Regions from separate parts of the Pseudomonas sp. 5.2 genome, predicted to be linked through region 1. Evidence: predicted binding sites of a transcription regulator. Region 1 holds the regulator's gene; the other holds the start of a gene.

What was found. Region 1 encodes sigma-54, which starts transcription at its own class of promoters, with help from an activator protein. Its sites were predicted from a motif close to ANTGGCATNNANNTTGCTNT; they were not measured.
Region 2: the regulator sigma-54 is predicted to act here: its motif matches at 5,687-5,706, upstream of glnA (type I glutamate--ammonia ligase).

Annotation. Positions count from the first base shown of each region.
Region 1 is NZ_JBYBHH010000010.1:114,708-130,366, reverse strand. It holds gene AC5PZ0_RS16765 (YhdP family protein) at 1-2,237, shown strand, start outside; gene AC5PZ0_RS16760 (carbon-nitrogen hydrolase family protein) at 2,252-3,103, shown strand; gene tldD (metalloprotease TldD) at 3,106-4,545, shown strand; gene yjgA (ribosome biogenesis factor YjgA) at 4,663-5,181, opposite strand; gene pmbA (metalloprotease PmbA) at 5,290-6,636, shown strand; gene AC5PZ0_RS16740 (hypothetical protein) at 6,889-7,290, shown strand; gene AC5PZ0_RS16735 (class II fumarate hydratase) at 7,283-8,659, shown strand; gene AC5PZ0_RS16730 (DUF2753 family protein) at 8,709-9,170, shown strand; gene AC5PZ0_RS16725 (superoxide dismutase) at 9,172-9,783, shown strand; gene AC5PZ0_RS16720 (ZIP family metal transporter) at 9,795-10,688, shown strand; gene AC5PZ0_RS16715 (HPr family phosphocarrier protein) at 11,013-11,285, opposite strand; gene rapZ (RNase adapter RapZ) at 11,306-12,160, opposite strand; gene ptsN (PTS IIA-like nitrogen regulatory protein PtsN) at 12,163-12,627, opposite strand; gene hpf (ribosome hibernation-promoting factor, HPF/YfiA family) at 12,640-12,948, opposite strand; gene AC5PZ0_RS16695 (RNA polymerase factor sigma-54) at 13,028-14,521, opposite strand; gene lptB (LPS export ABC transporter ATP-binding protein) at 14,697-15,422, opposite strand; gene lptA (lipopolysaccharide transport periplasmic protein LptA) at 15,423-15,659, opposite strand, start outside.
Region 2 is NZ_JBYBHH010000009.1:131,844-147,502, reverse strand. It holds gene trmL (tRNA (uridine(34)/cytosine(34)/5-carboxymethylaminomethyluridine(34)-2'-O)-methyltransferase TrmL) at 1-426, opposite strand, end outside; gene AC5PZ0_RS15745 (hypothetical protein) at 425-862, shown strand; gene ntrC (nitrogen regulation protein NR(I)) at 1,322-2,758, opposite strand; gene glnL (nitrogen regulation protein NR(II)) at 2,755-3,840, opposite strand; gene glnA (type I glutamate--ammonia ligase) at 4,183-5,589, opposite strand; gene thiI (tRNA uracil 4-sulfurtransferase ThiI) at 6,081-7,535, shown strand; gene typA (translational GTPase TypA) at 7,664-9,487, shown strand; gene AC5PZ0_RS15715 (YjaZ family protein) at 9,656-10,255, shown strand; gene AC5PZ0_RS15710 (YkgJ family cysteine cluster protein) at 10,429-10,833, opposite strand; gene AC5PZ0_RS15705 (glycogen/starch/alpha-glucan phosphorylase) at 11,032-13,482, shown strand; gene AC5PZ0_RS15700 (class 1 fructose-bisphosphatase) at 13,751-14,761, shown strand; gene AC5PZ0_RS15695 (DUF924 family protein) at 14,765-15,361, shown strand; gene bamE (outer membrane protein assembly factor BamE domain-containing protein) at 15,565-15,659, shown strand, end outside.

The DNA.
Region 1 (15,659 bases):
AAGTGCTGAGCCCGGCCCTCGACGAATGGCTGCGCAGTGCGATCGTCAAAGGCACCGTGGACGAGGGCTACTTCCAGTACCAGGGCTCGCTGAACCATGGCGCCGCGCCAGAGGCGCGCAGTATCAGCCTGTTCTTCAAGGTGCGCGACGCGGTGTTGGACTTCCAGCCCGGCTGGCCACAGGTGCAACAGGTGGACGGTGATGTGCTGATCGAGGACAGCGGTGTGCGCATCAAGGCTCACCATGGCCTGTTGCTCGACACCAAGGTCAGTGACGTCAGTGTCGACATCCCCCACGTCGAGGGTGACCAGCACAGCCATCTTTACCTTGATGGTGATTTCGACGGCGGCCTGGACGACGGCCTGAAAATTCTCAAAGAGGCGCCGATCGGCACGGGCGAGATCTTCGCCGGCTGGGAAGGCGAGGGCCCGCTCAAGGGCAAGGTCAAGCTCGATATCCCTCTGGCCCATGGGGAACGGCCCAAGGTTCAGGTGGACTTCGCCACCGCTGATGCCCGCCTCAAGGTGGCCCCGCCTACCCTGGAGTTGAACCGCCTGAAGGGCGATTTCAGCTTCGATTTGGACAAAGGGCTCAGTGGCAAGAACATCAGCTTGCAGGCGTTCGGCAAGCCGGTCACCGCGCAGATCGTTGCCGAGGGCGCGCCAGGGCAGATGCAGACTCGCATCAACGCCAATGGCCAGGTCGCGCTGAAGGCGCTGACCGAGTGGCTGCAATTCAACCAGGCCTTGCCGGCCTCGGGCGACTTGCCGTACCAGTTGCAGCTCAACCTGGGCAGCCGGGACAACAGCCTTAGCGTCAATTCCTCACTCAAGGGCCTTGCCATCGACTTGCCTGCGCCCTTTGGCAAGGCCGCTGCGGACACCCGCGACAGCCGTTTCAGCATGAACCTGCAAGGCTCGGAGCGGCGCATTGACGCCGGTTATGCCGACCTCGCGCGCTTCGCCTATGCCGCGCCTTCCGACAAGCTGGCCCAGGGCCGCGGCGAATTGCTGCTGGGCACGGGGCAGGCGCAAGTACCGGCCGGCCAGGGCTTGCGCGTACGTGGGCGCCTGGAAACACTCGACCTGGCCCCCTGGCAGGCCAAGGTGGCCAGCCTGGGCGGTGATGACCCCGGTGGCAGTGCGCGGCAGATCCTGCAAAGCGTCGACCTGAGCATTGGCCAACTGAAGGCCTTCGGCATGGACCTCAACCAGGCGGTGGTACGCCTGGCCCGAGGTGGCCCTGCGTGGGACCTGCGGCTGGACAGCAAGGAAGTCATCGGCAACGCACGCGTGCCGGATGCCAAGGGCGCGCCCATGTCGATTCGCTTGCAGACCTTGCGCCTGCCGGCGGCCGACCCGGCCCAGGCCCAGGCCGAGGAAGGGCCTGACCCGTTGGCCTCGTTCGACCCGCGCAAGGTACCTGCGCTGGACCTGAGCATCGACAAGCTCTACCGCGGCGACGACCTGTTCGGCAGCGCCTCGATCAAGCTGCGCCCAACCGCGCGCGGCGTGTCGGCAGACGATATCGACCTGGACTTCAAAGGCCTGCGCATCGACGGCGGCGGTGGCTGGGAAGGCCAGCCGGGCAGCACCAGCAGCTGGTACAAAGGGCGCCTGGATGGCAAGAACCTGGCCGATGTGCTCAAGGCGTGGGGGTTCGCGCCTACCGTAACCAGCCGCGATTTCCGCCTGGATGTCGATGGCCGTTGGCCCGGTTCGCCTGCCTGGGTGGGCCTGAACCGCTTCTCCGGGAGCATGGACGCGGCGTTGCGTACCGGCCAGTTTGTCGAAGTCGAAGGCAGTGCCCAGGCCTTGCGCGTGTTCGGCCTGCTCAATTTCAACTCCATCGGCCGTCGCCTGCGCCTGGACTTCTCCGACCTGTTCGAAAAAGGCCTGGCCTATGACCGGGTCAAAGGCCTGCTGGTGGCCAGTAATGGCGTGTACGTGACCCGTGAACCGATTACGGTGACCGGCCCTTCGAGCAATTTCGAGCTCGAGGGCACCCTGGACATGGTCCGTGACCGTGTGGATGCCAACCTGCAAGTGACCCTGCCGGTCACCAACAACCTGCCGCTGGCCGCTTTGATCGTCGGTGCTCCAGCGGTCGGGGGCGCGCTGTTCCTTGTGGATCGGTTGATCGGCGACCGGGTCTCACGCTTTGCCAGCGTGCATTACCGCGTCGAGGGGCCGTGGAAAGAGCCTAGAATCACATTTGTGAAACCTTTCGAGAAATAGCGCCAGGAGTATTCATGAAGGCAGCGGTGATCCAGATGGTCAGCCAGGACGACGTGCTGGCCAACCTGCAGCGGGCCGGCGCCCTGCTTGAGCAGGCCGTGCTCGGTGGCGCACGCCTGGCCGTGCTGCCAGAGAACTTCGCTGCAATGGGGCGCAAGGATGCTGCGGCGATCGGGCGTGCCGAAGCCTTGGGGGAAGGGCCGATCCTGCCCTGGTTGAAACGCACGGCGCGCGACCTCAAGTTATGGATTGTTGCCGGCACGTTGCCGTTGCCACCGGTCGGCCAACCTGATGCCAAGGCCCATGCCTGCTCGTTGTTGATCGATGAACACGGTGAAGTGGCCGCGCGCTATGACAAGTTGCACCTGTTCGACGTGGACGTCGCCGACAACCGCGGCCGTTATCGCGAGTCTGACGATTATGCCCATGGCGCACAGGTGGTGGTGGCCGATACCCCGGTTGGGCGCCTGGGCTTGAGCGTATGCTATGACCTGCGCTTCCCCGAGTTGTACAGCGCATTGCGCGCAGCCGGGGCAGAACTGATCACCGCACCTGCCGCCTTCACGGCGGTGACGGGGGCGGCGCACTGGGATGTGCTGATTCGCGCGCGTGCCATCGAGACCCAGTGCTATCTGTTGGCCGCAGCGCAGGGCGGCACCCATCCAGGGCCACGGGAAACCCATGGCCATGCAGCGATCATCGACCCTTGGGGGCGGATCGTTGCGCAGCAGGCGCAGGGCGAAGCGGTATTGCTCGCTGAGCGCGACATTGACGAACAAGCGTCCATTCGGGCGCGCATGCCGGTGGTATCGCACCGGCGCTTTTTCTCGCAGGACGCCTTGCGGCCTGCGCACACCTCGGAGTGACTATGAGCCAGATGTTATCCACCGTCAGCGAGCAGCTCCTGGCCCCAGGCGGATTGACCCTGGACAGCCTGCAGGCTGTGCTGGGTGAGTTGGCCGGCCCGGGCATCGATGCCGCCGACTTGTATTTCCAGGGCCAGATCTCAGAAACCTGGGCGCTCGAGGACGGCATCGTCAAAGAGGGCAGCTTCAACCTGGATCAGGGCGTGGGCGTACGTGCCCAATCCGGTGAAAAGACCGGCTTCGCCTACAGCAATGCTATCAACCTGGAAGCCTTGACCTCGGCGGCCCGCGCCGCGCGTTCGATTTCCCGCGCTGGGCAGAATGGCACGGTGCAGGCGTTCCGTAGCCAGGATGTGACCGCCCTGTATGCCCCGGACAACCCGCTGGATGTGCTGACGCGCGCCGAAAAGGTCGACCTGCTCAAGCGTGTCGACGCGGCGACCCGTGCGCTGGACCCGCGTATCCAGCAGGTCAGCGTGAGCATGGCCGGGGTCTGGGAGCGCATTCTCATCGCCGCGGCTGATGGCAGCCTGGCCGCCGACGTGCGCCCGCTGGTGCGTTTCAACGTCAGTGTCATCGTCGAACAGAATGGCCGCCGCGAGCGCGGTGGCCAGGGCGGTGGCGGGCGTACCGACTACCGGTTCTTCACCGAAGAGAAGGTCATGGGCTATGCCCGTGAGGCCTTGCGCCAAGCGCTGGTGAACCTGGAGGCGATTCCTGCGCCGGCGGGCACCTTGCCGGTGGTGCTGGGCTCGGGTTGGTCGGGCGTGTTGTTGCATGAAGCGGTGGGCCATGGCCTGGAAGGCGACTTCAACCGCAAGGGCAGCTCGGCGTTCAGTGGCCGCATCGGTGAGCAGGTGGCGTCGAAGCTGTGCACCATCGTCGACGACGGCACCCTTGAAGGCCGCCGTGGCTCACTGAGCGTGGATGACGAAGGCACCCCGACCGAGTGCACCACGCTGATCGAAAACGGTGTGCTCAAAGGCTACATGCAGGACAAGCTGAACGCCCGCCTGATGGGCATGGCCGTGACCGGCAACGGCCGTCGCGAGTCCTACGCGCATCTGCCGATGCCACGCATGACCAACACCTACATGCGTGCCGGCGAGAGCGACCCGCAAGAAATCATCGCCTCGGTGAAAAAAGGCATCTACTGCGCCAACCTTGGTGGTGGCCAGGTGGATATCACCAGCGGCAAGTTCGTGTTCTCAACCAGTGAGGCGTACTTGATCGAGGACGGCAAGATTACTGCGCCGGTCAAAGGGGCAACGCTGATTGGTAACGGACCGGAGGCGATGAGCCGCGTGTCGATGGTCGGCAATGACCTGGCCCTGGACAGTGGTGTCGGGACCTGCGGCAAGGATGGGCAATCGGTGCCGGTAGGGGTAGGGCAGCCGACGCTGAAGCTGGATGCGATCACAGTTGGCGGTACTGGTGCGTGATGGCGTTGGGGACCGCTTTGCGGTCCTTTTGCAGCGCAAGGCTGCTCCTACAGGTATCGCATGCACCTGTAGGAGCAGCCTTGCGCTGCGAATGGGCCGCAAAGCGGCCCTACGGCATCAACGCAAGCCGCGCTGCAGCTCGTCGAGGTCGCGGATGTACTTGAACACTTTGCGCGCAGCAGCAGGCGGTTTGTTCCGCGCTTTTTCGTGCTGGGCATGGCGGATCAGCGAGCGCAGTTGCTGGCGATCGGTGTCCGGGTATTCGTTGACGAAGCGCTCGAGGTCTTCGTCATTACCGTCGATGAGCCGGTCGCGCCAGCGCTCCAGGCCGTGGAAGCGCTCGTTGTACTGGCGGGTCGAGCTGTCCATCTGTTCGAGCAAGGCATGGATGGCATCCAGGTCCTGGACGCGCATCAGCTTGCCGACGAACGACATGTGCCGTTTGCGGGCTCCGTGAGCTGTGTGCTTGCTGGCCTCGGCCAACGCTTTGCGTAGCTCGTCGGTCAACGGCAGGCGTGCCAGGGTGTCGGCCTTGAGCGTAGTGAGGCGCTCGCCGAGTTCAACCAGTTCATGCAGTTCGCGCTTGATCTGGGTTTTGCTTTTTTCGCCGTCGTAGGCGTCGTTTGAATCAACCATGGTGGCAGTCCGCTAGAAATCGCCGCCATGATAACCAGTCGGGGGCCGCTTGTCCGGCCCGGTCGTAGAATGACCCTCGCCGAACGCAGAATTTGAGTGGAGAGAACCATGAGTGCAGTCCAGAGCGTAGGTCCGAAAGACCTGCCAGCGTTGCAGGAACAGGTCGAAGCGATCATCGCCGAAGCGCGTCGCCAGGGTGCCAGTGCCTGCGAAGTAGCGGTGTCGCTGGAGCAGGGCCTGTCCACCACGGTGCGCCAGCGTGAGGTCGAAACGGTCGAGTTCAACCGTGACCAGGGCTTTGGCATCACCCTCTATGTCGGCCAGCGCAAAGGCTCGGCCAGCACCTCCGCGAGTGGCCCAGACGCGATCCGCGAGACCGTTGCCGCAGCCTTGGCCATCGCCAAGCACACCTCCGAAGACGAATGCTCGGGGCTGGCCGATGCCGCGTTGATGGCGCGCGAAATCCCGGACCTGGACCTTTATCACGACTGGGATATCGAACCCGAGAAGGCGATCGAGATGGCCTTGGCCTGCGAGGCTGCGGCGTTCGACGCCGATGCCCGCATTCTCAACGCCGATGGCACCACCCTCAACACCCATCAAGGGTGCCGGGTGTACGGCAACAGCCACGGTTTCATCGGTGGTTATGCGTCGACCCGGCACAGCCTGAGCTGTGTGATGATCGCCGAGGGCGACGGGCAGATGCAGCGCGACTACTGGTATGACGTGAACCGCCAAGGCACCTTGCTGGCTGACCCGCGCAGCATCGGCCAGCGCGCGGCCCAGCGTGCGGCCAGCCGCCTCGGCGCGCGCCCGGTACCAACCTGCGAAGTGCCGGTGCTGTTCTCGGCAGAGCTGGCCGGCGGCCTGTTCGGCAGCTTCCTCTCGGCGATTTCCGGCGGCAACCTGTACCGCAAGTCGTCGTTCCTTGAAGGCACCCTTGGCCAGCGCCTGTTCCCAAGCTGGCTGACCCTCGATGAGCGCCCGCATATTCCTCGGGCCTTGGGCAGTGCCGCGTTCGATGGCGATGGCTTGGCGACCTACGCCAAACCGTTCGTCGACAAAGGTGAGTTGGTGTCGTACCTGCTGGGCACCTATTCCGGTCGCAAGCTCGGGCTGCCGAGCACGGCCAACTCCGGTGGTGTTCACAACTTGTACGTAACCCATGGCGTCGAAGACCAGGCTGCCCTGATCCGCCGCATGGGGCGTGGCTTGCTGGTGACCGAGCTGATGGGGCATGGCCTGAACATGGTGACCGGCGATTATTCGCGTGGGGCTGCGGGTTTCTGGGTCGAGAACGGCGAGATTCAGCACGCGGTGCAGGAAGTGACCATCGCCGGGAACATGAAGGATATGTTCCAGCAAATTGTCGCGATCGGTAACGATCTAGAGACACGCAGCAATATCCATACGGGCTCCGTGCTGATCGAGCGAATGACGGTTGCAGGGAGCTGATAGGTAACCTGCTCTGGCCGCTTCGCGGGTAAACCCGCTCCCACAGGATCACCGACTGGCTTCAGGGTACTGTGGGAGCGGGTTTACCCGCGAAGAGGCCGGTACAGCCCAACCTGTTTCAGACTGATTTAGAGAACCCGGCCTTGGTGCCGGGTTTTTTTATGCGTCCTACCTCACGGCTTTAGTCGATCCGCACTTGAAGTGATTCTATTTATCACTTAATAATGAATATCATTACCCAGTTGCTTGGCGATGGTGTTCATGAAATCCGTCCTTCACGAATTGCCCTATTTGGAAAACTGGCGCTGGCTCAGCCGGCGCATTCGCTGCGCGCTCGAGCCCGATGAGCCGCGCCTTATCGAGCACTACCTGGCCGAAGGCCGTTACCTGGTGTGCTGCACCGAAACCTCGTCCTGGACGGTGGCGTTGACCTCCTTCCGCCTGCTGCTGGATACCGCCTGCGACCGCATGCTGCCGTGGCATTGGCGCTGCCTGTGCCTGGACCAGGCCTGGCGCCCGTTGCTGGACCTGCGCAACCTCGACCGCCGCGAACAGAACCAGCGCTGGCAGCCCTACGCCCTGCAATTGGCCAACTGCGTGCTGCTGCCTTCGATTTCTCCCGATGAACTGATGCAAGGATTAGACGATGAGTAATACCCGTATCGAGCGTGACAGCATGGGTGAGCTGCAGGTGCCTGCCGAGGCCCTGTATGGCGCCCAGACACAGCGCGCGGTCGACAACTTCCCGATCAGCGGCCAGCGCATGCCGGCCCAGTTCATTCGCGCATTGCTGCTGGCCAAGGCGGCAGCGGCCAAGGCCAACATCGAGCTGGAGCAAGTGACCGCCGACCAAGGCCAGGCCATCGTCAAGGCGGTCGAGCAACTGCTTGCGGAAGATTTTATCCAGCATTTCCCGGTGGACGTGTTCCAGACAGGTTCCGGCACCAGTTCGAACATGAACGCCAACGAAGTGATCGCCACCCTGGCCAGCCGGGTGCTCGGTGATGCGGTCAATGCCAACGACCATGTTAACTGCGGCCAGAGCAGCAACGACATCATCCCGACCACCATCCATGTCAGTGCCGCCTTGGCGCTGCACGAGCAGCTACTGCCGGCGTTGCGGCACCTGGTGCAGGTGATCGAGGCCAAGTCGGTGCAGGTGCACGCCTTTGTAAAAACCGGCCGCACTCACCTGATGGACGCCATGCCCGTGCGCATGAGCCAGGTGCTCGACGGCTGGGCGGCGCAAATCAACGGCGCGCTGGCGCACATTGAGGCGACCCTGCCGAGCTTGCAGGCGCTGGCCCAGGGCGGTACCGCCGTCGGGACCGGCATCAACGCCCATCCACAGTTCGCTGCCGGCTTCGCGCGTCAGTTGAGTGCCCTGACCCAGGTCGAGTTCACCCCCGGGCAAAACCTGTTTGCGCTGATCGGCTCGCAAGACACGGCGGTGGCCCTTTCCGGCCAGCTCAAGACCACCGCCGTGGCACTGATGAAAATCGCCAACGACCTGCGCTGGATGAACTCCGGCCCCTTGGCCGGCCTTGGCGAGATCGAGCTGCAAGGCTTGCAGCCGGGCTCGTCGATCATGCCGGGCAAGGTCAACCCGGTGATCCCGGAAGCCACCGCCATGGTCGCCGCGCAGGTGATCGGCAATGACGCGACCATCGCCATCGCCGGGCAGTCGGGCAACTTCGAGCTGAACGTCATGTTGCCGGTGATCGCCCGCAACCTGCTGGAGAGCATCGAGCTGATGGCCAACGTCAGCCGCCTGCTGGCCGACAAGGCCATCGCCACCTTCAAGGTCAATGAAAGCAAGCTCAAGGAGGCGCTGGCGCGCAACCCGATCCTGGTCACTGCGCTGAACCCGATCATCGGCTACCTCAAGGCCGCCGAAATCGCCAAGACCGCCTACAAGCAGGGCCGCCCGATCATCGACGTGGCGCTGGAGCACACCGACTTGTCGCGTGACCAACTCGAGGCCCTGCTGGACCCGGAAAAACTCACGGCCGGCGGTATCTGACTCAGCGTCACCGCCGAGCGTACGAGCCATCGCGCTCAGGAGAAACGTCATGCAGCACTGGAAACGCACCACTGAAACCGCCAACCGCCTGTTCGAGCAAGGTGAATGGGTCGATGCCCGGGAACACTACCTGCAAGCCTTGGCCTTGGCCCAGGTGCTGTTCGAGCGCTGGCATGACGTCGACGAAGCGGTGGCGGTGTTCGTCATCGCTCACCACAACCTGGCTGACCTGCACCTGCGCCTGAACCAGCCGCACGAGAGCGCCGACTACCTGTGCTCTGCACACCAGCGCCTGCTCCAGGCCAGCCAGGAAGCGCGCTTGCCCCAGGCGCTGCGGGATGCAGCGCTGCGCCACAGTTCACGCACCTACACCGAATTGCTGAGTTTCATTGCCGAGTACGGACAGTACCCGCGCACCGAGCGCCTGCTCAACCGTCACGCCCCCGCCGCCAGCGAGCTGGCCGCGCAAACAGGCGTGACACCCAGAACCCACGCTTACGGAATCCATTGATATGCCACATACCTTGCCTGCGTTGCCTTATGCCTACGATGCGCTGGAGCCGCACATCGATGCCCAGACCATGGAAATTCACCACAGCAAGCACCACCAGACCTACATCAACAACCTCAACGCTGCCATCGAAGGCACCGAGTGGGCCGAATGGCCGGTGGAGCAGCTGGTAAGCGCGGTCAAGCAACTGCCAGAAAAGCTGCAGGGCGCCGTGATCAACCAAGGCGGCGGCCACGCCAACCACACGCTGTTCTGGACGGTGATGGCGCCACACGGCGGCGGCCAGCCACACGGTCAGGTGGCCAAGGCCATCGAGGCCGAGCTGGGTGGGTTCGACGCGTTCAAGGACGCCTTCACCAAAGCAGCGCTGACCCGCTTTGGCAGTGGCTGGGCCTGGCTCAGCGTCACCCCGGGCAACACGCTGGTGGTCGAAAGCAGCGGTAACCAGGACAGCCCGCTGATGCACGGCAACACGCCGATTCTCGGGTTGGACGTGTGGGAGCACGCCTACTACCTGAAATACCAGAACCGTCGCCCTGAATACATCGGTGCCTTCTACAACGTCGTCGACTGGGCGGAAGTGGAACGTCGTTATCTCGAAGCCTTGAAGTGAGTCGATCCGGTATGCGTTCACAGGTGTTGTCCGTCAGCAGCGTGCGTCTGTTTCGTCTGGCGATAGGAACCTTGCTGTTGCTGGCGGGCACAGCATTGCTGCTGGCGCAGGGCATTGCCTGGCTGGGCCTGGAGCCGCGCATGCTGCGTGCCCTCGAAGGGGGCGCATTGTGTGCGTTGGGGACAGCGCTGGGCGCGGTACCGGTGTTGGTGATTCGTAACATGCCGGTGGCCCTGGCCGACACACTGCTGGGCTTCGGTGCGGGAGTGATGCTGGCGGCCACCGCGTTTTCCCTGATCATCCCGGGGCTGGAGGCGGCGCAAGGCATCGGCTTCAGCCCTTGGGGCGCGGGCGGCTTGATCAGCTTTGGCCTGATGTTTGGCGCCTTGTGCCTGTTCCTGGTCGACCTCAAGGTCTCCGGTGCCTCGCCAGAAGCCTTGGTCGGCACGGACAACCAGCCGGTGATCGCCGCGCGAATCTGGTTGTTCGTGATCGCCATCATCGCCCACAACATTCCTGAAGGCATGGCCATTGGCGTGTCTGCGGGCGGTGGCATGGCCGATGCCGACAGCCTGGCAATGGGCATCGCTTTGCAGGATGTGCCGGAAGGGCTGGTGATTGCGCTGGTGCTGGCGGGGGCGGGCATGCCGCGTTTCAAGGCATTCTTGATTGGTGCCGCTTCAGGCCTGGTCGAACCGGTGGCAGCGGTTATCTGTGCCTGGCTGGTAAATGTGGCAGAGTTGCTGTTGCCGTTGGGCCTGGCGTGTGCCGCGGGGGCGATGCTGCTGGTAGTGACCCAGGAGATCATCCCCGAGTCGCGCAGCAATGGGCATCACCGCCTGGCCAGTTTGGGGTTGTGTATCGGTTTTTGCCTGATGATGGTGATGGACACGGCGATGTCTTGAATTGATTGCGCCATGATGATTGTGTCGTGCTTGCGACCGTTCGGCGGGAGATTCTCTGGGCCTGTAAGGCCGAGCGCCGCCCGCGCGGCGCTTCGCAGCACAAGGCTGCTCCTACATTTGTTTCGGGCCAATTACCCCAGCGTCATAGGCGCACGCCCCTTGGCATATGGCACGATATCGTGTTGTGAAAACAAGACGGTATCGCGCTGGCACAGGCGTTACTGGCCCGAAACAGATGTAGGAGCAGCCTTGTGCTGCGAAGCGCCGCGCGGGCGGCGCTCGATCTCACAGGCGCTGAAGGTGTTGTGACAAGCCCAGCGTTCCCTACTCGCCTTCGTCGAAGTAGTTGTTGATCAACTCGACCAGTGCGTCCAGCGCGTCGTTGTCCTGTTCGCCTTCGGTCAGCAAGTGCACTTGGGTGCCTTTGCCTGCCGCGAGCATCATCACCGCCATGATGCTCTTGCCGTCCACCAGCTTGTCTGGCGCGCGGCCTACCTTGACCTGGCAGGGAAAGCGCCCGGCCACGCCGACGAACTTGGCCGCCGCCCGGGCATGCAGGCCCAGCTTGTTGATGATGGTGATTTCGCGGGCGGGCATCGTGGGGTGGATCCTGTAGGCTAGAGGTCGCGGTGGCGGACCTGGACGTTTTTCAGGGATTGCTGCAGCAACGTGCCGAGGCGTTCGGTCAGGTATACCGACCGGTGATGGCCACCGGTGCAGCCAATGGCGATGGTGACATAGGCTCGGTTGCTGGCGGCGAAGCGGGGCAGCCATTTAAGCAGGTAGCTGGAAATGTCGTTGAACATCTCTTCGACGTCCGGCTGTGCGGCGAGGTAGTCGATTACCGGTTGTTCGAGACCAGAATGCTCACGCAGTTCGGGCTTCCAGTAGGGGTTGGGCAAGCAGCGCACGTCGAACACCAGGTCGGCATCGACCGGCATACCACGTTTGAAGCCAAAGGATTCGACCAGGAACGCGGTGCCAGGCTCTGGCTGGTTGAGCAGGCGCAGCTTGATCGAGTCGCGCAACTGGTAAAGGTTGAGGCTGGTGGTGTCGATCTTGAGGTCGGCAAGGTCGGCGATCGGCCCCAGCATGTCGCTTTCCACGCGTATCGCTTCTGCCAGGGAACGGTCGGCATTGGTCAGCGGGTGACGCCGACGGGTCTCCGAAAAGCGCTTGAGCAGGGTGTCTTCGTCGGCATCCAGGTACAGCACATCACACTTGATATGCCGGGCACGGGCCTCTTCGAGCAGCTCGGGGAAACGCGTCAGGTGACTGGGCAGGTTGCGCGCGTCAATCGACACGGCGACCTTGGGCTGCAGCAACTCGGTATTGATCAAGGCATCTTCCGCAAGCTGCGGCAGCAGCCCGGCGGGAAGGTTGTCGATGCAATAGAAACCGTTGTCTTCCAGGACATCGAGGGCGGTGCTCTTGCCGGAGCCGGACCGGCCGCTGACGATGATCAGGTGCATGTTCAGTGCTCGTTCTGTACGTCCAGGACAACCTGGTACAGGGCCTCGTTACTGCTGGCGGCACGCAGACGATCACGGACCTCTTTGCGATCGAGCATGCTGGCGATCTGGCGCAGCAGTTCCAGGTGCGCATCGGTGGCAGCTTCGGGCACCAGCAGGACGAACAGCAGGTCCACGGGTGCGCCATCGATGGCGTCGTAGTCGATCGGCGCCTCCAGGTGCAGCAGTGCGCTGACCGGGGCGGTGCATCCTTCGAGTCGGCAGTGGGGGATGGCGATGCCGTTGCCGAACCCGGTCGAACCGAGTTTTTCACGGGCGACCAGTTTTTCGAAGACGTCTTGCATCTCCAGCTCTGGCACTTGTTCGGCGATGACGGTGGCGACCTTTTCGAGGGCGCGCTTCTTACTGCCGCCCGGCACGTTCACGAGGGAACGGCCGGGGGTCAGGATGGTTTCAAGTCGGATCATGGATGAGGGGGATCAGCGGGCAGCTGCACCTTGCAGCAGGCTTTGCTGTTTTTCCTTGTGTTTTTTCAGTTGGCGGTCGAGCTTGTCGGCCAAGGCGTCGATCGCTGCATACATGTCTTCGTGTTCCGCGTTGGCTACCACTTCACCGCCCGGAATCTGCAGGGTCGCTTCGACCTTCTGCTGCAGCTTCTCGACCTTCATGATGACCTGCACGTTAGTGATCTTGTCGAAGTGACTTTCCACGCGGGCGAGCTTTTCAAGCACATAATCGCGCAGCGGCTGGGTGACTTCTACATGCTGTCCACTGATATTGACTTGCATACAGCTTCTCCTTTATTGCCCGTGCATAAAGAGGCAAGTCTTGCACCTGCCCCAAAAACGCTGTGGCACATACCAGGTGCTACATCAGTCGCTTGCGCTCGCTCGACGGTGCGATGCCGAGAGACTCGCGGTACTTGGCGACGGTGCGACGGGCTACCTGGATGCCTTGTGCCTCCAGTAAACCAGCGATCTTGCTGTCACTCAATGGCTTTTTCTGATTTTCCGCCGCAACCAGTTTCTTGATGATCGCGCGGATCGCTGTGGACGAGCATTCTCCGCCTTCAGCGGTGCTGACGTGGCTTGAGAAAAAGTATTTCAGTTCGTAGATGCCGCGGGGCGTGTGCATGTATTTTTGCGTGGTAACCCGCGAAATGGTCGACTCGTGCATGCCGACGGCTTCGGCGATGTCATGCAGGACCAACGGCTTCATCGCTTCGTCGCCATGGTCGAGGAAGCCGCGCTGATGCTCGACGATCTGCGTGGCTACTTTCATCAGGGTTTCGTTGCGGCTTTGCAGGCTCTTGATGAACCAGCGCGCTTCTTGCAGCTGATTGCGCATGAAGGTGTTGTCGGCGCTGGTGTCGGCGCGGCGGACAAAGCCTGCGTACTGCGGGTTGACGCGCAGGCGCGGGATGGCTTCCTGGTTCAGCTCCACCAGCCAGCGGTCGCTGTCCTTGCGCACGATGACGTCGGGCACGACGTACTCGGGCTCGCTCGATTCGATCTGCGAGCCAGGGCGCGGGTTGAGGCTTTGCACCAGCTCGATGACCTGGCGCAGCTCGTCTTCCTTGATCTTCATGCGCCGCATCAGCTGGCTGTAGTCGCGGCTGCCCAGCAGGTCGATGAAGTCGGTGACCAGGCGTTTGGCCTCGGCCATCCACGGCGTGCTGGCCGGTAGCTGGCGCAGTTGCAGCAGCAGGCATTCGCCCAGGTTGCGTGCGGCGATGCCGGCAGGCTCGAACTGCTGAATACGGTGCAGGACTGCTTCGACCTCGTCCAGCTCGATATCCAGTTCGGGGTCGAAACCGGCGCAGATCTCTTCGAGGGTGTCTTCGAGGTAGCCCTGGCCATTGATGCTGTCGATCAGGGTGACGGCGATCAGGCGATCGGTGTCGGACATCGGCGCCAGGTTCAACTGCCACAGCAGGTGGCTTTGCAGGCTTTCGCCGGCCGATGTGCGGGTGGTGAAGTCCCACTCGTCGTCATCGTTGCTCGGCAGGCTGCTGGCGCTGGTCTGGTAGATGTCTTCCCAGGCGGTATCGACGGGCAGCTCGTTGGGGATTCGCTCGCTCCACTCGCCGTCTTCCAGGTTTTCGGCACTGTTGGTGCTTTCCTGGAAGCTGTTGTCCTGGACTTCGGCGGCCGGTTTGTTCTCGGCGTTATCGGCCATCGGGTCGCTGTTGTCGAAGTCCTCGCCGTCTTCCTGACGTTCGAGCATCGGGTTCGATTCCAGCGCTTCCTGGATTTCCTGTTGGAGGTCCAGGGTAGAGAGCTGGAGGAGGCGGATGGCCTGTTGCAACTGAGGAGTCATCGTCAGTTGCTGGCCCATTTTTAGGACGAGCGATGGTTTCATGGCAGGGGCTTAATACCTTGTTCGCCGGCGCGCATGCGCCATCCACTACACGAGGGCGCCGGAGCGCCAAATTCAAGCAAGTTTTATGCCTTAAATTGTAGCGTTTGCCTAGAGCACCGTAACAACTTAAACCCCGACAGGGTCGATTTGCCAGTGCTCCAGGTGCGTCCCGGGGTCAGAGCCGGAACTCGTGACCCAGGTAAACCTCTTTGACCAGTTCGTTGGCCAGGATGGTCTCGGCGTCGCCTTCGGCGATCAGTCGGCCATCATTGACGATATAGGCGGTTTCGCAGATATCCAAGGTCTCACGCACGTTGTGGTCGGTAATCAGTACGCCGATCCCCTTGGCCTTGAGGTGGTGGATGATCTGCTTGATGTCACCGACGGAAATCGGGTCGACGCCCGCGAAGGGTTCGTCGAGCAGGATGAACTTCGGGGCGGTCGCCAGGGCGCGTGCGATCTCGACACGGCGGCGTTCGCCACCCGAGAGGCTCATGCCGAGGTTGTCGCGGATGTGGCTGATGTGGAACTCCTGCAGCAGGCTTTCCAGCTCCTTGCGGCGGCCGTCGCGGTCGAGCTCCTTGCGGGTCTCGAGGATCGCCATGATGTTGTCGGCCACCGACAGCTTGCGGAAGATCGAAGCTTCCTGCGGCAGGTAGCCGATACCGGCACGCGCGCGACCGTGCATGGGCTGGTGGCTGACATCGAGGTTGTCGATCAGCACGCGCCCTTGCTCAGCCTGGACCAGGCCGACGATCATGTAGAAGCAGGTGGTCTTGCCGGCGCCGTTAGGGCCGAGCAGGCCGACGATCTGGCCGCTGTCGATCGACAGGCTGACGTCGCGCACGACTTGCCGACCCTTGTAGCTCTTGGCCAGGTGCTGGGCTTTGAGGGTTGCCATTTACTCGGCCTTCTTCTTCGGCTGGATCACCATGTCGATGCGCTGACGTGGTTGAGTCACGTTGCCACCACGACCGGCGGTCGCAACCTGGGTCTTGGTGTTGTAGACGATCTTCTCGCCTTCAGTGGTGTTGCCTTCATTCTCGACCTTGGCGCGGTCGGTGAGGATCACCGTGTCTTTCTGCGCCTGGTACTGAATGGTCACGGCCCAGCCTTTCATCTTGTCCGGCTTGGCGGT
Region 2 (15,659 bases), on a different contig from region 1:
GTACACCGTCACCGCCACGGTATTGGACAGGTTCAGGCTCCGGCACCCCGGCCGCATCGGCAGGCGCAAGCGCTGCTCGGCCGGCAGGCTGTCCAGCACGTCGGCTGGCAAGCCGCGGCTTTCGGGGCCAAACAGGAAGGCGTCGCCCGGCTGGTAAGCCACTTCATGGAAGGGGTGCGAGCCCTTGGTGGTGAAGGCGAACAGCCGTGGGTTACCCAGGCTTTCCAGGCATCCGGCCAGGCTCTCGTGGCGCTTGAGCGTGGCATACTCGTGGTAGTCCAGCCCCGCCCTGCGCAGGCGCTTGTCATCCAGTTCGAAGCTGATGGGCTCGATCAGGTGCAGGTGGCAACCGCTGTTGGCGCAGAGGCGAATGATGTTGCCGGTATTCGGCGGAATTTCTGGTTGAAAAAGGATGACGTGAAACATGCACGGCTCCAGGCGTGAAGATGACGAGCATTCTACCCCTGAACCGGACCTGCGTTCGAAGGCCTTCCCACGCGTGATGCTATCGCTGGCCATTGTCGGCCTGATGGTGGGCTTGATGATCGGCCGCCTGACCACCCCCGATGAGCGGGTGCTGGAGCAGGTTGAGGTGGTACAAGACGGGCTCGACCTATGGTTCAACGAAGAGCCGAAGCTGCATGGCGAGAACGTCGAGGGGACGGTTGCCGTGCTGTTCGAGGCCCAGGGCAAGGCCCAGCGGGGGCAATTGAGCCTGCAGGGCAAACCGGTGGGCTGGCGTGTGCAGAAAAGCGAGGAAGGGCTGTTGCTGACGGTGGTGGCCGCGCGCCCACTGCACGGCGAGTGGGCCGGTGCAGAGGACGCTGGGCGTTGGCGTGTGCAGGTGAGGCTGCACGAATAAAAGAGGGGATGTCCCGGCCTGCCTGTACCAGGGTCCCCAAAACTTGCGCTATTGCAAATAAAAGAGGGGTTTTCCCGGCCTGCCTGTACCGAGGACCCCGAAACTGGAGATACAGGACTTATTGCAGGGGGCGTGCCAGTTTTGCAAAACCCGGAAACATTGGCTTTCAGGGCTTTTTTGCCAGGTTTTGAGGGTTTTTGTGCCTTCGTGCGGTGCAGAGGGCACAGGATCGGTGCATTGCGGCTGAAATAAAAAGGGCCGCTCTAAAGCGTCATGCTGTTCACTTAAGTTATCCATCGCCTGTATTGGGGCCGCTTTGCGGCCCATCGCGGCACAAGGCCGCTCCCACAATGTTCGCGCATGCCCTGTGAATAGGGGCATAACGCGGTCGGTGTGGGAGCGGCCTTGTGCCGCGATGGGCCGCAGAGCGGCCCCAGTATTCAATGACCTACGTACAACTCAATGGTCTTCGCTGTCATCCTCATCGCCGCCGGCGACATTCATCCCCAGCTCCTTGATTTTGCGCGTCAAGGTATTGCGCCCCCAGCCCAGCAACAACGCCGCATCCCGACGCCGGCCGGCCGTGTGCTTGAGGGCGGTCTCGATCATGATCCGTTCGAAACTGGGCACCGCACTGTCGAGCAGGTTCGATTGGCCACGGGCCAGCGCCTGGTCCGCCCACTGGCGCAGCGCCTGTTCCCAGTTGGTCACGGGGGCCGCGTCCTGCGGCAGGTTGAGCAACTCGGGAGGCAAGTCACCGATCAGCACTTCACGGCTGGACGCCATCACGGTGATCCAGCGGCAGGTGTTTTCCATCTGCCGCACGTTGCCCGGCCACGGCAGGTTGCGGATGAACTCTTCGGTTTCCGGCTTCAGCAGTTTTGGCTCCACCGCCAGCTCCTGCGCGGCGCGGGCGAGGAAGTGGCGGGCGAGCGCAGGGATATCTTCGCGGCGGTCGGCCAGGCGCGGAATGTGGATGCGGATCACATTGAGCCGGTGGAACAAGTCCTCGCGGAACTTGCCAGCCTGCACCAACGACTCCAGGTTCTGGTGGGTGGCGGCAATGATGCGCACATCCACCTTGACCGGCACGTGGCCACCCACCCGGTAGAACTCGCCATCGGCCAGCACCCGCAGCAGGCGGGTCTGGGTGTCGGCGGGCATGTCGCCGATCTCGTCGAGGAACAACGTACCGCCGTCGGCCTGCTCGAAGCGACCGCGGCGCAGGTTTGCCGCACCGGTGAAGGCGCCTTTCTCATGGCCGAACAGCTCGGACTCCATCAGGTCTTTGGGGATGGCTGCCATGTTCAGGGCAATGAACGGTGACGCCGCACGCGGGCTGTGGCGGTGCAACGCATGCGCCACCAGCTCTTTGCCGGTGCCGGACTCACCGTTGATCAGTACCGTGATGTTGGAGTGGCTCAGGCGACCGATGGCGCGGAACACCTCCTGCATCGCCGGCGCTTCGCCGATGATCTCTGGCGTACGGGCCAAGGCTTGTGGCACATCGAGGCCTTGCTGCTCCTGGGCATGCTGGTTGGCGCGCTTGACCAGCGACACTGCCTCGTCCACGTCGAACGGCTTGGGCAGGTACTCGAAGGCGCCGCCCTGGTAGGACGCCACGGCACTGTCGAGGTCGGAGTGAGCGGTCATGATGATGACCGGCAGGCGCGGGTGCTGTTCGCGGATCTGGGCCAGCAGGTCAAGGCCGCTGGTGCCCGGCATGCGGATGTCGGAAATGATCACATCCGGTTGCTGGCGGGCCAGGCGGCCCATCACGCCATCAGCGCTGTCGAAGCTCTGGGTGGTCATGCCTTCCTGTTGCAGGGCTTTTTCCAGGACCCAGCGGATGGAGCGATCATCGTCGACGATCCATACGGTTTCACTTCGGCTCATGAGGCGGTGGCTCCTTGTTCCAGAGGCAGGTAGATCGAGAAGGCGGTATGGCCCGCGTGGCTTTCACACTCGATCAGGCCCTGGTGCTGGCTGATGATGTTCTGGGTGATGGCCAGGCCCAGCCCGGTACCGTCCGGGCGCCCGCTGACCATGGGATAGAAAAGCGTGTCTTGCAGTTCCGACGGGATGCCCGGGCCGTTGTCGATGATCTCGACGCGTGCCACCAGCCGGTGGCGCACATGGCCGATGGTGAACTGGCGCAGCGCACGGCTGCGCAGGGTGATGCGGCCCAGGCGCAATTCGTTCTGCGAGCTTATCGCCTGCATGGCGTTGCGCACGATGTTCAGCACCGCCTGGATCATCTGCTCACGGTCGATCAGCACATCCGGCAGGCTCGGGTCGTAGTCGCGCACCAACGTGATGCAGCCCTGGCTTTCGGCGTCCACCAGGCTGCAGACCCGCTCCAGCACTTCGTGGATGTTGGTCATGGCCAGCGAGGGCAGTTTGTTCGAGCCCAGCATACGGTCGACCAGGTTGCGCAGGCGGTCGGCCTCTTCGATGATCACGTTGGTGTAGTCGCGCAGGCCCTCTTCAGGCAGCTCGCGGGCCAACAGCTGCGCCGCGCCGCGGATGCCACCGAGCGGGTTCTTGATCTCGTGGGCCAGGCCACGCACCAGCATCTTGGTGGTTTCCTGCTTGCTCAGCTGGGCTTCTTCCTTGGTGATGCGCAGCAGCCGATCGCGCGGGTGCACCTCGAGCAGCAGCAGGGTCTGGCCCTGGTGCAGAATCGGCGTGACAGCGTAGTCGACGGTGATGGTCTGCCCAGTCAGCGAGGTCAGCTGCGCCTCGCGCTTGGTGAACGGGTGCGCCTGTTCAACCGCCTGGCGCAGCGAGCTGAGCGCTTCGGTCGACTCGGTGAACAGCTCGCTGATGAACTGCCCATGGCTGCGCTGGCCACTGACGGCCAACAGCATTTCTGCCGCCGGGTTCATGTATTCCAGGCGCAGCTCGGCGTTCAGCAGGAGCGTGGCGGTGGTCAGGTTGTCCAGAAGCAGACGGTGCTGTGCATCGCTGATGGTCATAAGGCGTCGTTGACCTCTTTTGGCGCTTGCCTGGCACTAGGTGGCCAGAGCCGGGCGCGCTGTGGATCCGCTGATGCCAGGAAAATGCAAGAAACAAACCAAAGCTCCGAAAAGAAGCGAGATTTGCCCATAAAGGCCTGTATCTGCGCACTTTCGGATCAGAAACTCTGGATGAAACGTTTCACTTGACCCAGATTGGGGAGCAAATAGGGGCACGGCTGGCAGTGGTGCACCAAGATAGAGCATAGCGGGAGTGGCGAGGGTTCTGCGTGGGCAGAAACAAAAACGGCCTCCCGAAGGAGGCCGTCTTGATCACGTCATCGGCGCCAGGCGCCGATCAGATCAGCAGCTGTAGTACAGCTCGTATTCCAGCGGGTGCACGAAGGTACGGACCTTGATCTCTTCTTCGCTCTTCAGCTCGATGAAGGCATCGATGAAGTCGTCGGAGAACACGCCGCCCTTGGTCAGGAACGCTCGGCCTTTATCCAGCTCTTCCAGGGCCTCTTTCAGGCTGCCGCAGACTTGCGGGATGTCTTTCGCCTCTTCAGGCGGCAGGTCGTACAGGTTCTTGTCGGCAGCATCGCCTGGGTGGATCTTGTTCTGGATGCCGTCCAGGCCAGCCATCAGCAGGGCCGCGAAGGCCAGGTACGGGTTGGCCGATGGGTCCGGGAAGCGCGCTTCGATACGGCGGGCTTTCGGGCTGCCGACGTACGGAATACGGATCGAGGCGGAACGGTTGCGCGCCGAGTAGGCCAGCATCACCGGGGCTTCGAAGCCTGGAACCAGACGCTTGTAGGAGTTGGTCGACGGGTTGGTGAAGCCGTTCAGGGCCTTACCGTGCTTGATGATACCGCCGATGAAGTACAGGGCGGTGTCGGACAGGCCGGCATAGCCTTCACCCGAGAAGGTGTTCTTGCCGTCTTTCCAGATCGACATGTGCACGTGCATGCCCGAGCCGTTGTCGCCGTACAGTGGCTTCGGCATGAAGGTGGCGGTACGGCCGTAGGCGTCGGCAACGTTGTGCACGACGTACTTCAGGGCCTGTACTTCGTCAGCCTTCTTCACCAGGGTGTTGAACTTGACGCCGATTTCGTTCTGGCCGGCAGTCGCCACTTCGTGGTGGTGAACTTCAACGGTCTGACCCATTTCTTCCAGTGCGTTGCACATGGCAGTACGGATTTCGTGGTCGTGGTCGAACGGCGGAACTGGGAAGTAGCCGCCTTTGACGCCAGGACGGTGGCCTTTGTTGCCGCCTTCCACGTCAGCGCCAGTCATCCACGAGCCTTGCTCGGAGAAGATCTTGAACATCGAGCCGGAGATGTCCGACTGGAACTTCACTTCGTCGAAGATGAAGAACTCAGGCTCTGGGCCGGCGAATACGGTGTCACCGATGCCGGTGCTCTTCAGGTACTCTTCGGCGCGCTTGGCGATGCCGCGTGGGTCGCGATCGTAGCCCTGCATGCTCGACGGGTCGACGATGTCGCAGGTGATGATCAGGGTTGGCTCTTCGGTGAACGGGTCCAGCACGGCGGTGTCATCGACCGGCATCAGGATCATGTCGGAGGCTTCGATGCCTTTCCAGCCAGCGATGGAGGAACCGTCGAACATCTTGCCGACTTCGAAGAAATCTTCGTCCAGGCCATCACGCGCCGGCATGGTCACGTGGTGCTGAATGCCTTTGGTGTCCGTGAAACGCAGATCAATCCACTTGACGTCATGATCTTTGATGAGTTGAACCGACTTCGACATGTTGTCCTCCGGATGGTCTAGAGCGCGGTGGGCCGCTGCCCTGGAAAAAGGGTGTTGCCGGGCGCGGATAGTCGGCCAAGCTTACCTGCCTCACAAGGGAGCAAATTGCATGCCAGTGCCCGAAAATGGCGAGGGCGGGATAAAAGAGGGCGTTTGCGGGCATCTGGCGACAGGGTAGTGGGGAAAAGTGCACTCTTAAGATGCGGTTTTTAGTACCAGTGCACCAATAGTGTGCACGTGCTTAGTGTTGTGCTTTCTTTCAGGGCCTCTTCGCGGGTGAACCCGCTCCCACAGGGACCGCAGGGATTTCGAAGATTGTGCAATCCCCTGTAGGAGCGGGTTTACCCGCGAAAGGGCCGGAACAGGCACCCCAAAACCCCGGCCTTGCATTTATCTCAAAGCTTCTGATCAAAAGTTGGTCAAATCCTGAGCAATTTCCGATATAATTCGCGCCCCTCATTTTCGGCAGGCCCTGCGCGCGCTGTTAACCAATGAAACTTATCGTCAAAGTCTTCCCAGAAATCACCATCAAGAGCCGGCCGGTGCGCAAGCGCTTCATCCGTCAGCTCGGCAAGAACATCCGCAACGTGCTCAAGGATCTGGATCCTGAGCTCGCGGTCGATGGTGTCTGGGACAATCTCGAAGTGGTCACCCGCGTCGAAGACGAGAAGGTCCAGCGCGAGATGATCGAGCGCCTCACCTGCACGCCGGGTATCACCCACTTCCTGCAGGTCGAGGAATACCCGCTCGGCGACTTCGACGACATCGTCGAGAAGTGCAAGCAGCACTTCGGTCACCTGCTGGCGGGCAAGCACTTCGCGGTACGCTGCAAGCGCGGCGGCCACCACGACTTCACGTCGATGGACGTCGACCGCTACGTCGGCAGCCAGCTGCGTCAGCAGTGCGGCGCCGCCGGCATCGAGCTGAAGAACCCGGAAGTCCTGGTGCGCATCGAAATTCGCAACCAGCGCCTGTACGTGATCCACAACCAGCACCAGGGCATCGGCGGCTATCCGCTGGGCGCCCTCGAGCAAACCCTGGTATTGATGTCCGGTGGCTTCGACTCCACCGTGGCGGCCTACCAGATGATGCGCCGTGGCCTGATGACCCACTTCTGCTTCTTCAACCTCGGCGGCCGTGCTCACGAGCTGGGGGTGATGGAAGTTGCCCACTACCTGTGGAAAAAGTACGGCAGCAGCCAGCGCGTGCTGTTCATCAGCGTGCCGTTCGAAGAAGTGGTCGGCGAGATCCTCAACAAGGTCGACAACAGCTACATGGGCGTGACCCTCAAGCGCATGATGTTGCGCGGCGCCGCCCATATGGCCGACCGCCTGCAGATCGACGCGCTGGTCACCGGCGAGGCGATTTCCCAGGTCTCCAGCCAGACCCTGCCGAACCTGTCGATCATCGACTCGGCGACCGACAAGCTGGTGCTGCGCCCGCTGCTGGCCAGCCACAAGCAGGACATCATCGACCAGGCCACCGAAATCGGCACCGCCGACTTCGCCAAGCACATGCCTGAATACTGCGGCGTGATCTCGGTAAACCCGACCACCCACGCCAAGCGTCACCGCATGGAGCATGAAGAGAAGCAATTCGACATGGCCGTGCTGGAGCGCGCCCTCGAACGCGCCAAGTTCATCTCGATCGACCACGTGATCGATGAGCTGGGCAAGGACGTCGAGGTGGAAGAAGTGCGCGAAGCGCTGCCTGGCCAGATCGTCATCGACATCCGTCACCCCGATGCCCAGGAAGACGAACCCCTGGTGATCGAGGGCATCGAAGTCCAAGTGATGCCATTTTATGCAATTAATAGTCGCTTCAAGCAGCTGGATGAAACACGCCAGTACCTGCTGTATTGCGACAAGGGTGTGATGAGCCGACTGCACGCACACCACCTGCTCAGTGAGGGACATGCCAATGTGCGTGTTTATCGTCCGGCATAAGACGCCAGGGCTGTATGGCGGCAGCATCCGCCATCGCCCTCCCGACCGCCGGGCCTGCTGAGCCTTATACCTTACATATTGGTCGCCTAGACTAGGCGGCAACCGAATCCTCTGATCGAGATACACTTGTGATCGAAAATCTGCGTAACATCGCCATCATCGCCCACGTTGACCATGGTAAAACCACGTTGGTCGACAAACTCCTGCGTCAGTCCGGCACTCTGGAGCGTAACGAGCTCAACGACGAGCGCGTCATGGACTCCAACGACCAGGAAAAAGAGCGCGGTATTACCATTCTGGCGAAAAACACCGCCATCAACTGGAACGGCTACCACATCAACATCGTCGACACCCCCGGCCACGCCGACTTCGGTGGCGAGGTTGAGCGTGTAATGTCGATGGTCGACTCCGTGCTGCTGCTGGTCGACGCTCAAGACGGCCCGATGCCGCAAACCCGCTTCGTGACCAAAAAGGCCTTCGAAGCTGGCCTGAAGCCAATCGTTGTCATCAACAAGGTTGACCGCCCGGGCGCGCGTCCTGACTGGGTTCTGGACCAGATCTTCGACCTGTTCGACAACCTCGGTGCCACCGACGAACAGCTGGACTTCAAAGTCGTCTACGCCTCGGCCCTGAACGGCATCGCCGGTCTGGACCACACCGAAATGGGCGAAGACATGACTGCCCTGTACCAGGCGGTCATCGACCACGTTCCAGCGCCAGCTGTTGACCGTGACGGCCCGTTCCAGATGCAGATCTCCGCTCTGGACTACAACAGCTTCCTGGGTGTTATCGGTGTTGGCCGTATTGCCCGTGGTCGCATCAAGCCGAACACCCCGGTTGTTGCCATCGACGCTGACGGCAAGAAGCGTAACGGCCGTATCCTCAAGCTGATGGGCCACCACGGCCTGCACCGCGTCGATGTCGAAGAAGCCCAAGCTGGCGACATCGTCTGCATCAGCGGTTTCGACGAGCTGTTCATCTCCGACACCCTGTGCGACCCGACTGCCGTTGAGGCGATGAAGCCGCTGACCGTTGACGAGCCGACCGTTTCGATGACCTTCCAGGTCAACGACTCGCCGTTCTGCGGCAAGGAAGGCAAGTTCGTCACCAGCCGTAACATCAAGGACCGTCTGGACAAAGAGCTGCTGTACAACGTTGCCCTGCGCGTTGAAGAAACCGACTCCCCAGACAAGTTCAAGGTCTCGGGCCGTGGTGAGCTGCACCTCTCGGTACTGATCGAAACCATGCGTCGTGAAGGCTTCGAGCTGGCCCTGGGCCGCCCAGAAGTGATCATCCGCGAAGTGGACGGCGTGAAGCAGGAACCGTTCGAAAACGTCACCATCGACATCCCTGAAGAAGCCCAGGGCAAGGTCATGGAAGAGATGGGTCTGCGTAAAGGCGACCTGACCAACATGGTTCCGGATGGCAAGGGCCGTGTACGCCTGGAATACAACATCCCGGCGCGTGGTCTGATCGGTTTCCGTAACCAGTTCCTGACCCTGACCAACGGTGCAGGCATCCTGACTTCGATCTTCGATCGCTACGACACCGTGAAGTCCGGCCACATGTCCGGCCGTCAGAACGGCGTACTGGTTTCGGTCGAAACCGGCAAGGCGCTGACCTACTCGCTGGAAACCCTCCAGGCGCGTGGCAAGCTGTTTGTCGAGCACGGTCAAGAGATCTACAACGGTCAGATCATCGGCCAGAACAGCCGCGACAACGACCTGGGCGTCAACCCTACCAAGGGCAAGAAGCTCGACAACATGCGTGCTTCGGGTAAAGACGAAGTCATCGCCCTGGTTCCGCCTGTTCGCTTCACCCTGGAACAGGCTCTGGAATACATCCAGGAAGACGAGCTGTGCGAAGTCACGCCGAAGTCCATCCGTCTTCGCAAGAAGATCCTGGACGAAAGCGAGCGTACCCGCGCTGCCAAGAAAGCCAAGAACAGCTGATTTAGCTGTGGCTGAATGAAAGCGCCCCCGGTCGAAAGGCCGGGGGCGTTTTTGTTTGGGGCGTTTATTGCCCCATGTTGCAACGGAAGTAATTGCTAACTAAGCAGTTTTTGGCAATGCACCATAGCCCCAGTACGCTGCCTGCTTGTAAAAATCAGGGAGCTGAAGATGAAGGGCAGGGGGTGGAAGGAGCATTTGGCGCGTGGCCATATTGATGTTGCGGGAGTGTCCTGGAGCTTGCTCCACTTGCGTCCCGGCTTGCATCAAGTAGTTATCCCAGCGCATTCCACTCAGGAACCGCAAGAAGTGACGCTGGCAATAGAGTATTCAAGCCACTGTGTCAGTTATGGGCCGAAGCAAGGTGCTGAATTGAATTTCGAGGCTATGGGCCTCGAGCATTTGCTAATAGATCACAGGGGTATATGCCGGGCGTTTTGCGCTGGGCGATACAGGCTGTCCGTGCAACTGCCGACCATCATGGCATCACTGGCGGATAGGCAATGTCTGTTTACGGGGCATAGCAACTGGCTGACCATGGAAGGGCATCAATTCGGCTATCCAGAAGGAAGCCGCTGTGAGGTCTATTTCAGTCTGCGTCGTGAATCAGCCCGGAGCCTGAAGGTATATGTTGAAAGTGCCTACGTGCGAGACGTTGATCATCCCTCTCATCGTCCGCTTCGCCTGAAGCGGCATGAAAAGATTAAGGGCTGGCTGTTGATAATGAAGAAGCTGAGAAATGAGCCGATTCGACGGCCAGTGCAGCGTTAGCTGGCTGCAGAAATACGAAACCCCCAATTAAGGGGGTCGTATCGCGGATGCCCTTAGGGACTTATCCCATCAACCGGCACGGCCGGAACCAGGTGGCGGCGTCTAGACACTTCCCGAGGGAAGCTCCGTGTACATCAAGACGGTTGAAAGTCTATTGGGTCTCTGATGGATCGTCAACGCCCAACCACTTTAGGCTTGTAGGCACAATACCCCGGCCGCGGCCCGACCTTGGGGTGGTTGCGGCAGGTGTCCGGGCGCTTGTCATAAATGGTGCACAGCCGGCTCTTACGATCCAGGTACATGCAGTCATCGTTGCTCATCCGGGTCAGGGTGAAAATGCCTGACTTCTGGTTGAAGCGTTCGATGATGCCTTCCTTCTGCAGGCGTTTGGCCACGTTTTTGGGCGGTTCGTCTTTTTCGAACTCGTCTACCACGCCAATGCGGATCAGATCCTTGATCTTCACCTCCACCGGCAGGGTGCAACAGGTCGAGTGGCAGCCACCGCACATGTGGCTGGCATAGCGCTGCCAAGTCTCCAGGCGGTCGACTTCGGCGGCGGCGATCAGGGTCGTTTTCATCGTTATGGGGGTGAATCACGGGCTTGGGGCGCGCGATGATACCGGAGTTGTTCAATTTGTGAACAACCTTTTGCCCGATTCAAGGTGTTGATTCAGTGTTCAGGCATGAAAACTGCGAACAGGAACGGTAAGTCCCTGTCGAAGGGTCTAGTCTCTTCACTCTCCCTCCGTATTCGTCAACTTGCCCGAGGATGCCGCATGTCCCAGGAACCCAAAGCACGTGACGCCGAGGTGGCCGATTTTCGCGCCGCTGTACTGGATAAGCTGACCTACGCGGTCGGCAAGGACCCCGAGCATGCCTTCGACCATGACTGGTTCGAAGCCATTGCCCTGGCCGCGCGTGATCACATGGTCGATCACTGGATGGACCACACCCGTCAGGCCTATCGGCGCAGTCAAAAGCGGGTGTATTACCTTTCTCTGGAATTTCTCATTGGGCGGCTGCTGTACGACAGCTTGAGCAACCTGGGCTTGCTGGACATCGCCCGTGAAGCCCTTGATGGCCTGGATGTCGACCTGGAGCGTATCCGCCTGCTCGAGCCGGATGCGGCGCTGGGCAACGGTGGCCTGGGGCGGCTCGCCGCTTGCTTCATGGAAAGCATGTCGACCCTGGGCATCGCCGCCCACGGCTACGGCATCCGCTACGAGCACGGCCTGTTTCGCCAGGCGGTGGTCGATGGCTGGCAGCAGGAGCAGACCGAAAACTGGCTGGACTTTGGCAACCCCTGGGAGTTTGAGCGCGCCGAGGTGATCTACCCGATCAGTTTCGGCGGCAGCGTCGAAACGGTGCAAGACACCCACGGCCAGCAACGGCAAGTGTGGTGGCCTGGCGAGACGGTGCGCGCGGTGGCCTATGACACGCCGGTGGTCGGCTGGCGTGGCGCCAGCGTCAACACCTTGCGCCTGTGGCGTGCCCGGGCGCTGGAAGAACTGCACCTGGAGCGCTTCAACGCCGGTGACCACCTGGGCGCGGTCGCCGAAGTGGCCCGTGCCGAGAGCATCTCACGCGTTCTCTACCCGGCCGACAGCACCGAAGCTGGCCAGGAGCTGCGCCTGCGCCAGGAATACTTCTTCGTTTCGGCCTCGCTGCAGGACCTGCTGCGGCGCCACCTGAACATGCACAAGGACTTGCTCAACCTGCCCGATGCGGCGGCCATCCAGCTCAACGACACGCACCCGTCGATTGCCGTGGCCGAGTTGATGCGCCTGCTGGTCGACCAGCATGAAATCCCGTGGGAAAAGGCCTGGGAGCTGACCGTCGGCACCCTGGCCTATACCAACCACACCCTGCTGCCCGAGGCTCTGGAAACCTGGCCGGTGGCGCTGATGGAGCGCATGCTGCCGCGGCACATGCAGATCATCTACTTGATCAACGCCTACCATATCGACGCCCTGCGCGCGAAAGGCCTGCACGACTTCGACGTGCTGCGGGCGGTGTCGTTGATCGAGGAAGAAAACGGCCGCCGGGTACGCATGGGCAACCTGGCGTTTCTGGGGTCGCACAGCGTCAACGGCGTGTCGGCACTGCACAGCAAGTTGATGAAGAGCACGGTGTTCGCCGAGCTGCACAAGCTCTACCCGCAGCGGATCAACAACAAGACCAACGGCATCACGTTCCGGCGTTGGCTGTACCAGTCCAACCCGCAATTGACCGAAATGCTGGTCGAGGCGCTGGGCCCGGAGCTCAAGGATGACCCGGAAGGGTTGCTCGCCAACCTGGTGCCGTTTGCCGACAAGAGCAGTTTCCGCAAGCAATTCGCCGCCCAGCGCCTGCACAGCAAGCGCGCCCTGGCCAGCATCATCCAGGACCGTATCGGCGTGACGGTCAACCCGGAGGCGCTGTTCGATGTACAGGTCAAGCGCATCCACGAATACAAGCGCCAACTGCTCAACCTGTTGCACACCGTGGCCTTGTACCAGGCCATACGCAACGACCCGGGCACCAACTGGGTGCCGAGGGTGAAGATTTTCGCCGGCAAGGCTGCGGCCAGCTATCACCAGGCCAAGCTGATCATCAAACTGGCCAACGACATCGCTCGGGTGGTGAACAACGATCCGACCGTGCGCGGCCTGCTCAAGGTGGTGTTCCTGCCCAATTACAACGTCAGCCTGGCCGAGAGCATCATCCCGGCGGCGGACCTGTCCGAGCAGATTTCTACCGCCGGCTATGAAGCATCGGGTACCAGCAACATGAAGTTCGGCCTCAATGGCGCTCTGACCATTGGCACACTGGACGGCGCCAACGTCGAGATGTGCGAGCACGTGGGGGCCGACAACATGTTCATCTTTGGCCTGACGGCGCAGCAGGTCGAGGCGCGGCGGCGAGCGGGGGATTTTGGCGCCAGTGTGGCGATTGCCGAGTCGAGCCGCTTGAACGACGTGCTTCAGTCGATTCGCAGCGGGGTGTTCTCGCCTGATGATCCCTCGCGCTATACCGGGTTGATCGATGGGCTGGTGGCGTATGACCGCTTCCTGGTGTGCGCCGATTTCGATGCCTACTGGGATGCTCAGCGGCGGGTCGAGGAGCTGTGGCATACGCCGCAGGAATGGTGGCGGATGGCGGTGCTGAACACGGCGAAGATGGGGTGGTTCTCGTCGGATCGGACCATCCGGGAGTATGCGGGGGAGATCTGGAAGGCACTGGATTGAGCATTGGGGCCGCGGTGCGGCCCATTCGCGGGGCAAGCCCGCTCCCACAGGTTTTGCGTTGCCTTGAAGGCTGCGCAAAACCTGTGGGAGCGGGCTTGCCCGCGAATGGGGTGCACACCAGCCCCAGTCGACAGCCGGCCTGGCAAAGGCTGAACTACCGACCTATTGTGCCGTCAGACAGCCCAGGCGAGTCTCATCACTCGCTAGCATCGCACTCTCCCTGTAAACTGCGGGGGTTTTTCTCCCCCTTTCCATTTCGGAGCCATACATGTCCCGCGTTACCCTGAGTCGCTATCTGATTGAGCAGACCCGCAGCAACAATACCCCTGCCGATCTGCGCTTCCTGATCGAAGTGGTGGCGCGCGCGTGCAAAGAGATCAGCCACCACGTGTCCAAAGGCGCCCTGGGCGGCGTACTCGGCAGCATGGGCACCGAAAACGTGCAAGGCGAAGTACAGAAGAAGCTGGACGTTATCTCTAACGACATCCTGCTGGAGGCCAACGAGTGGGGCGGCCACCTGGCCGGCATGGCGTCCGAAGAAATGGACAACGCCTACCAGATCCCGGGCAAATACCCGAAAGGCGCCTACCTGCTGGTCTTCGACCCGCTGGACGGCTCGTCGAACATCGACGTCAACGTCTCGGTCGGCACCATCTTCTCGGTACTGCGTTGCCCTAACCAGTACCTGAGCCAGAACGAAAGCCTCAACGAAGAAGCGTTCCTGCAGCCAGGCACCGAGCAGGTTGCTGCCGGTTATGCCATCTACGGCCCGCAGACCATGCTGATCCTGACCCTGGGCAATGGCGTCAAAGGCTTTACCCTGGACCGCGAACTGGGCAGCTTCGTCCTGACCCACGAAAATATCCAGGTACCGGCCACCACCGCCGAATTCGCCATCAACATGTCCAACCAGCGCCACTGGGAAGCCCCGGTACAGCGTTACGTGGACGAACTGCTGGCCGGTGAAACCGGTCCGCTGAAAAAGAACTACAACATGCGTTGGATTGCCTCGATGGTCGCCGACGTGCACCGCATCCTGACCCGTGGCGGCCTGTTCATGTACCCGCGTGACGCTCGCGACCCGAGCAAGCCGGGCAAGCTGCGCCTGATGTACGAAGCCAACCCGATGTCATTCATCATCGAGCAGGCTGGCGGCGCATCCACCAATGGTTACGATCGTATCCTCGACATCAAGCCAGAGAGCCTGCACCAGCGCGTGTCGGTCATCCTCGGCTCGAAGGAAGAGGTCGAGCGCGTCACCGCGTATCACAAGGAGTAAGTCATGCTCGCACCTTGGCAGCCGTTGCTGGAGTGGTGGTTCGGTTGGGGCACCAGTCCCCAGGCCGTGGCTGACGAGAAGAGCACGCTGTGGTTCGGCAAGCATCACGATGCCGAGGCCCAGGCGCTGTTTGGCGACTTGGTCGAACACGCCCTGGCAGGCGGGCTCGAAGAGTGGCAGCAGAGCCCGCAAGGCTGGCTCGGCCTGCTGATCCTGCTGGACCAGCTGCCTCGCATGATTTACCGCGACACGCCGCGCGCCTTCGAGGGCGACCGGCGTGCGCAGGTGGTGGCCATGCAGGGCCTGCAAAAAGGCTGGGATTACCAGTTGCTGCCGATCCAGCGGGTGTTCGTGCTGCTGGTGCTGGAGCATGCCGAGGTGCTGGACTGGCAAAACCTGTGCGTAGAACGTTACCAGATGCTGCTGGACGAGCAACCTGAGGCCAATCGCCGGTTGTTCGAGGGGTTCCTCGACTACGCCGAGCAGCACCAGCGGGTGATTGCCCGGTTCGGGCGCTTCCCGCACCGCAACCTGATGCTGGAGCGGCCGAGCACCAGCGAAGAGATGGACTTTTTACTGGAGCCTGGCTCCAGGTTCTGATTGCCACTGGGCCTGCTGGGCAGGCCTGTCGCGACACAAAAACCGCGCTTGCATCTGCAGGCGCGGTTTTTTTGTGCCTGCCATTGGCCAGCCGACCAATGGTGTAGGTGAAAAGGGGGGAGGGCAGGGAACCAGGGAGGGATTTTCCCGTCGAAGGTCACTGCAGGCCACTCGCCTGTATCCCCTGTTCAGGAGTGTCCTTCATGTCGTTGCGTTCCCTCGCCCTGTTGTCCCTGTGCGTCGTTCTGACCGCGTGCAGCAAGATCAACCAGGAAAACTATTCCAAGCTCAAGGCCGG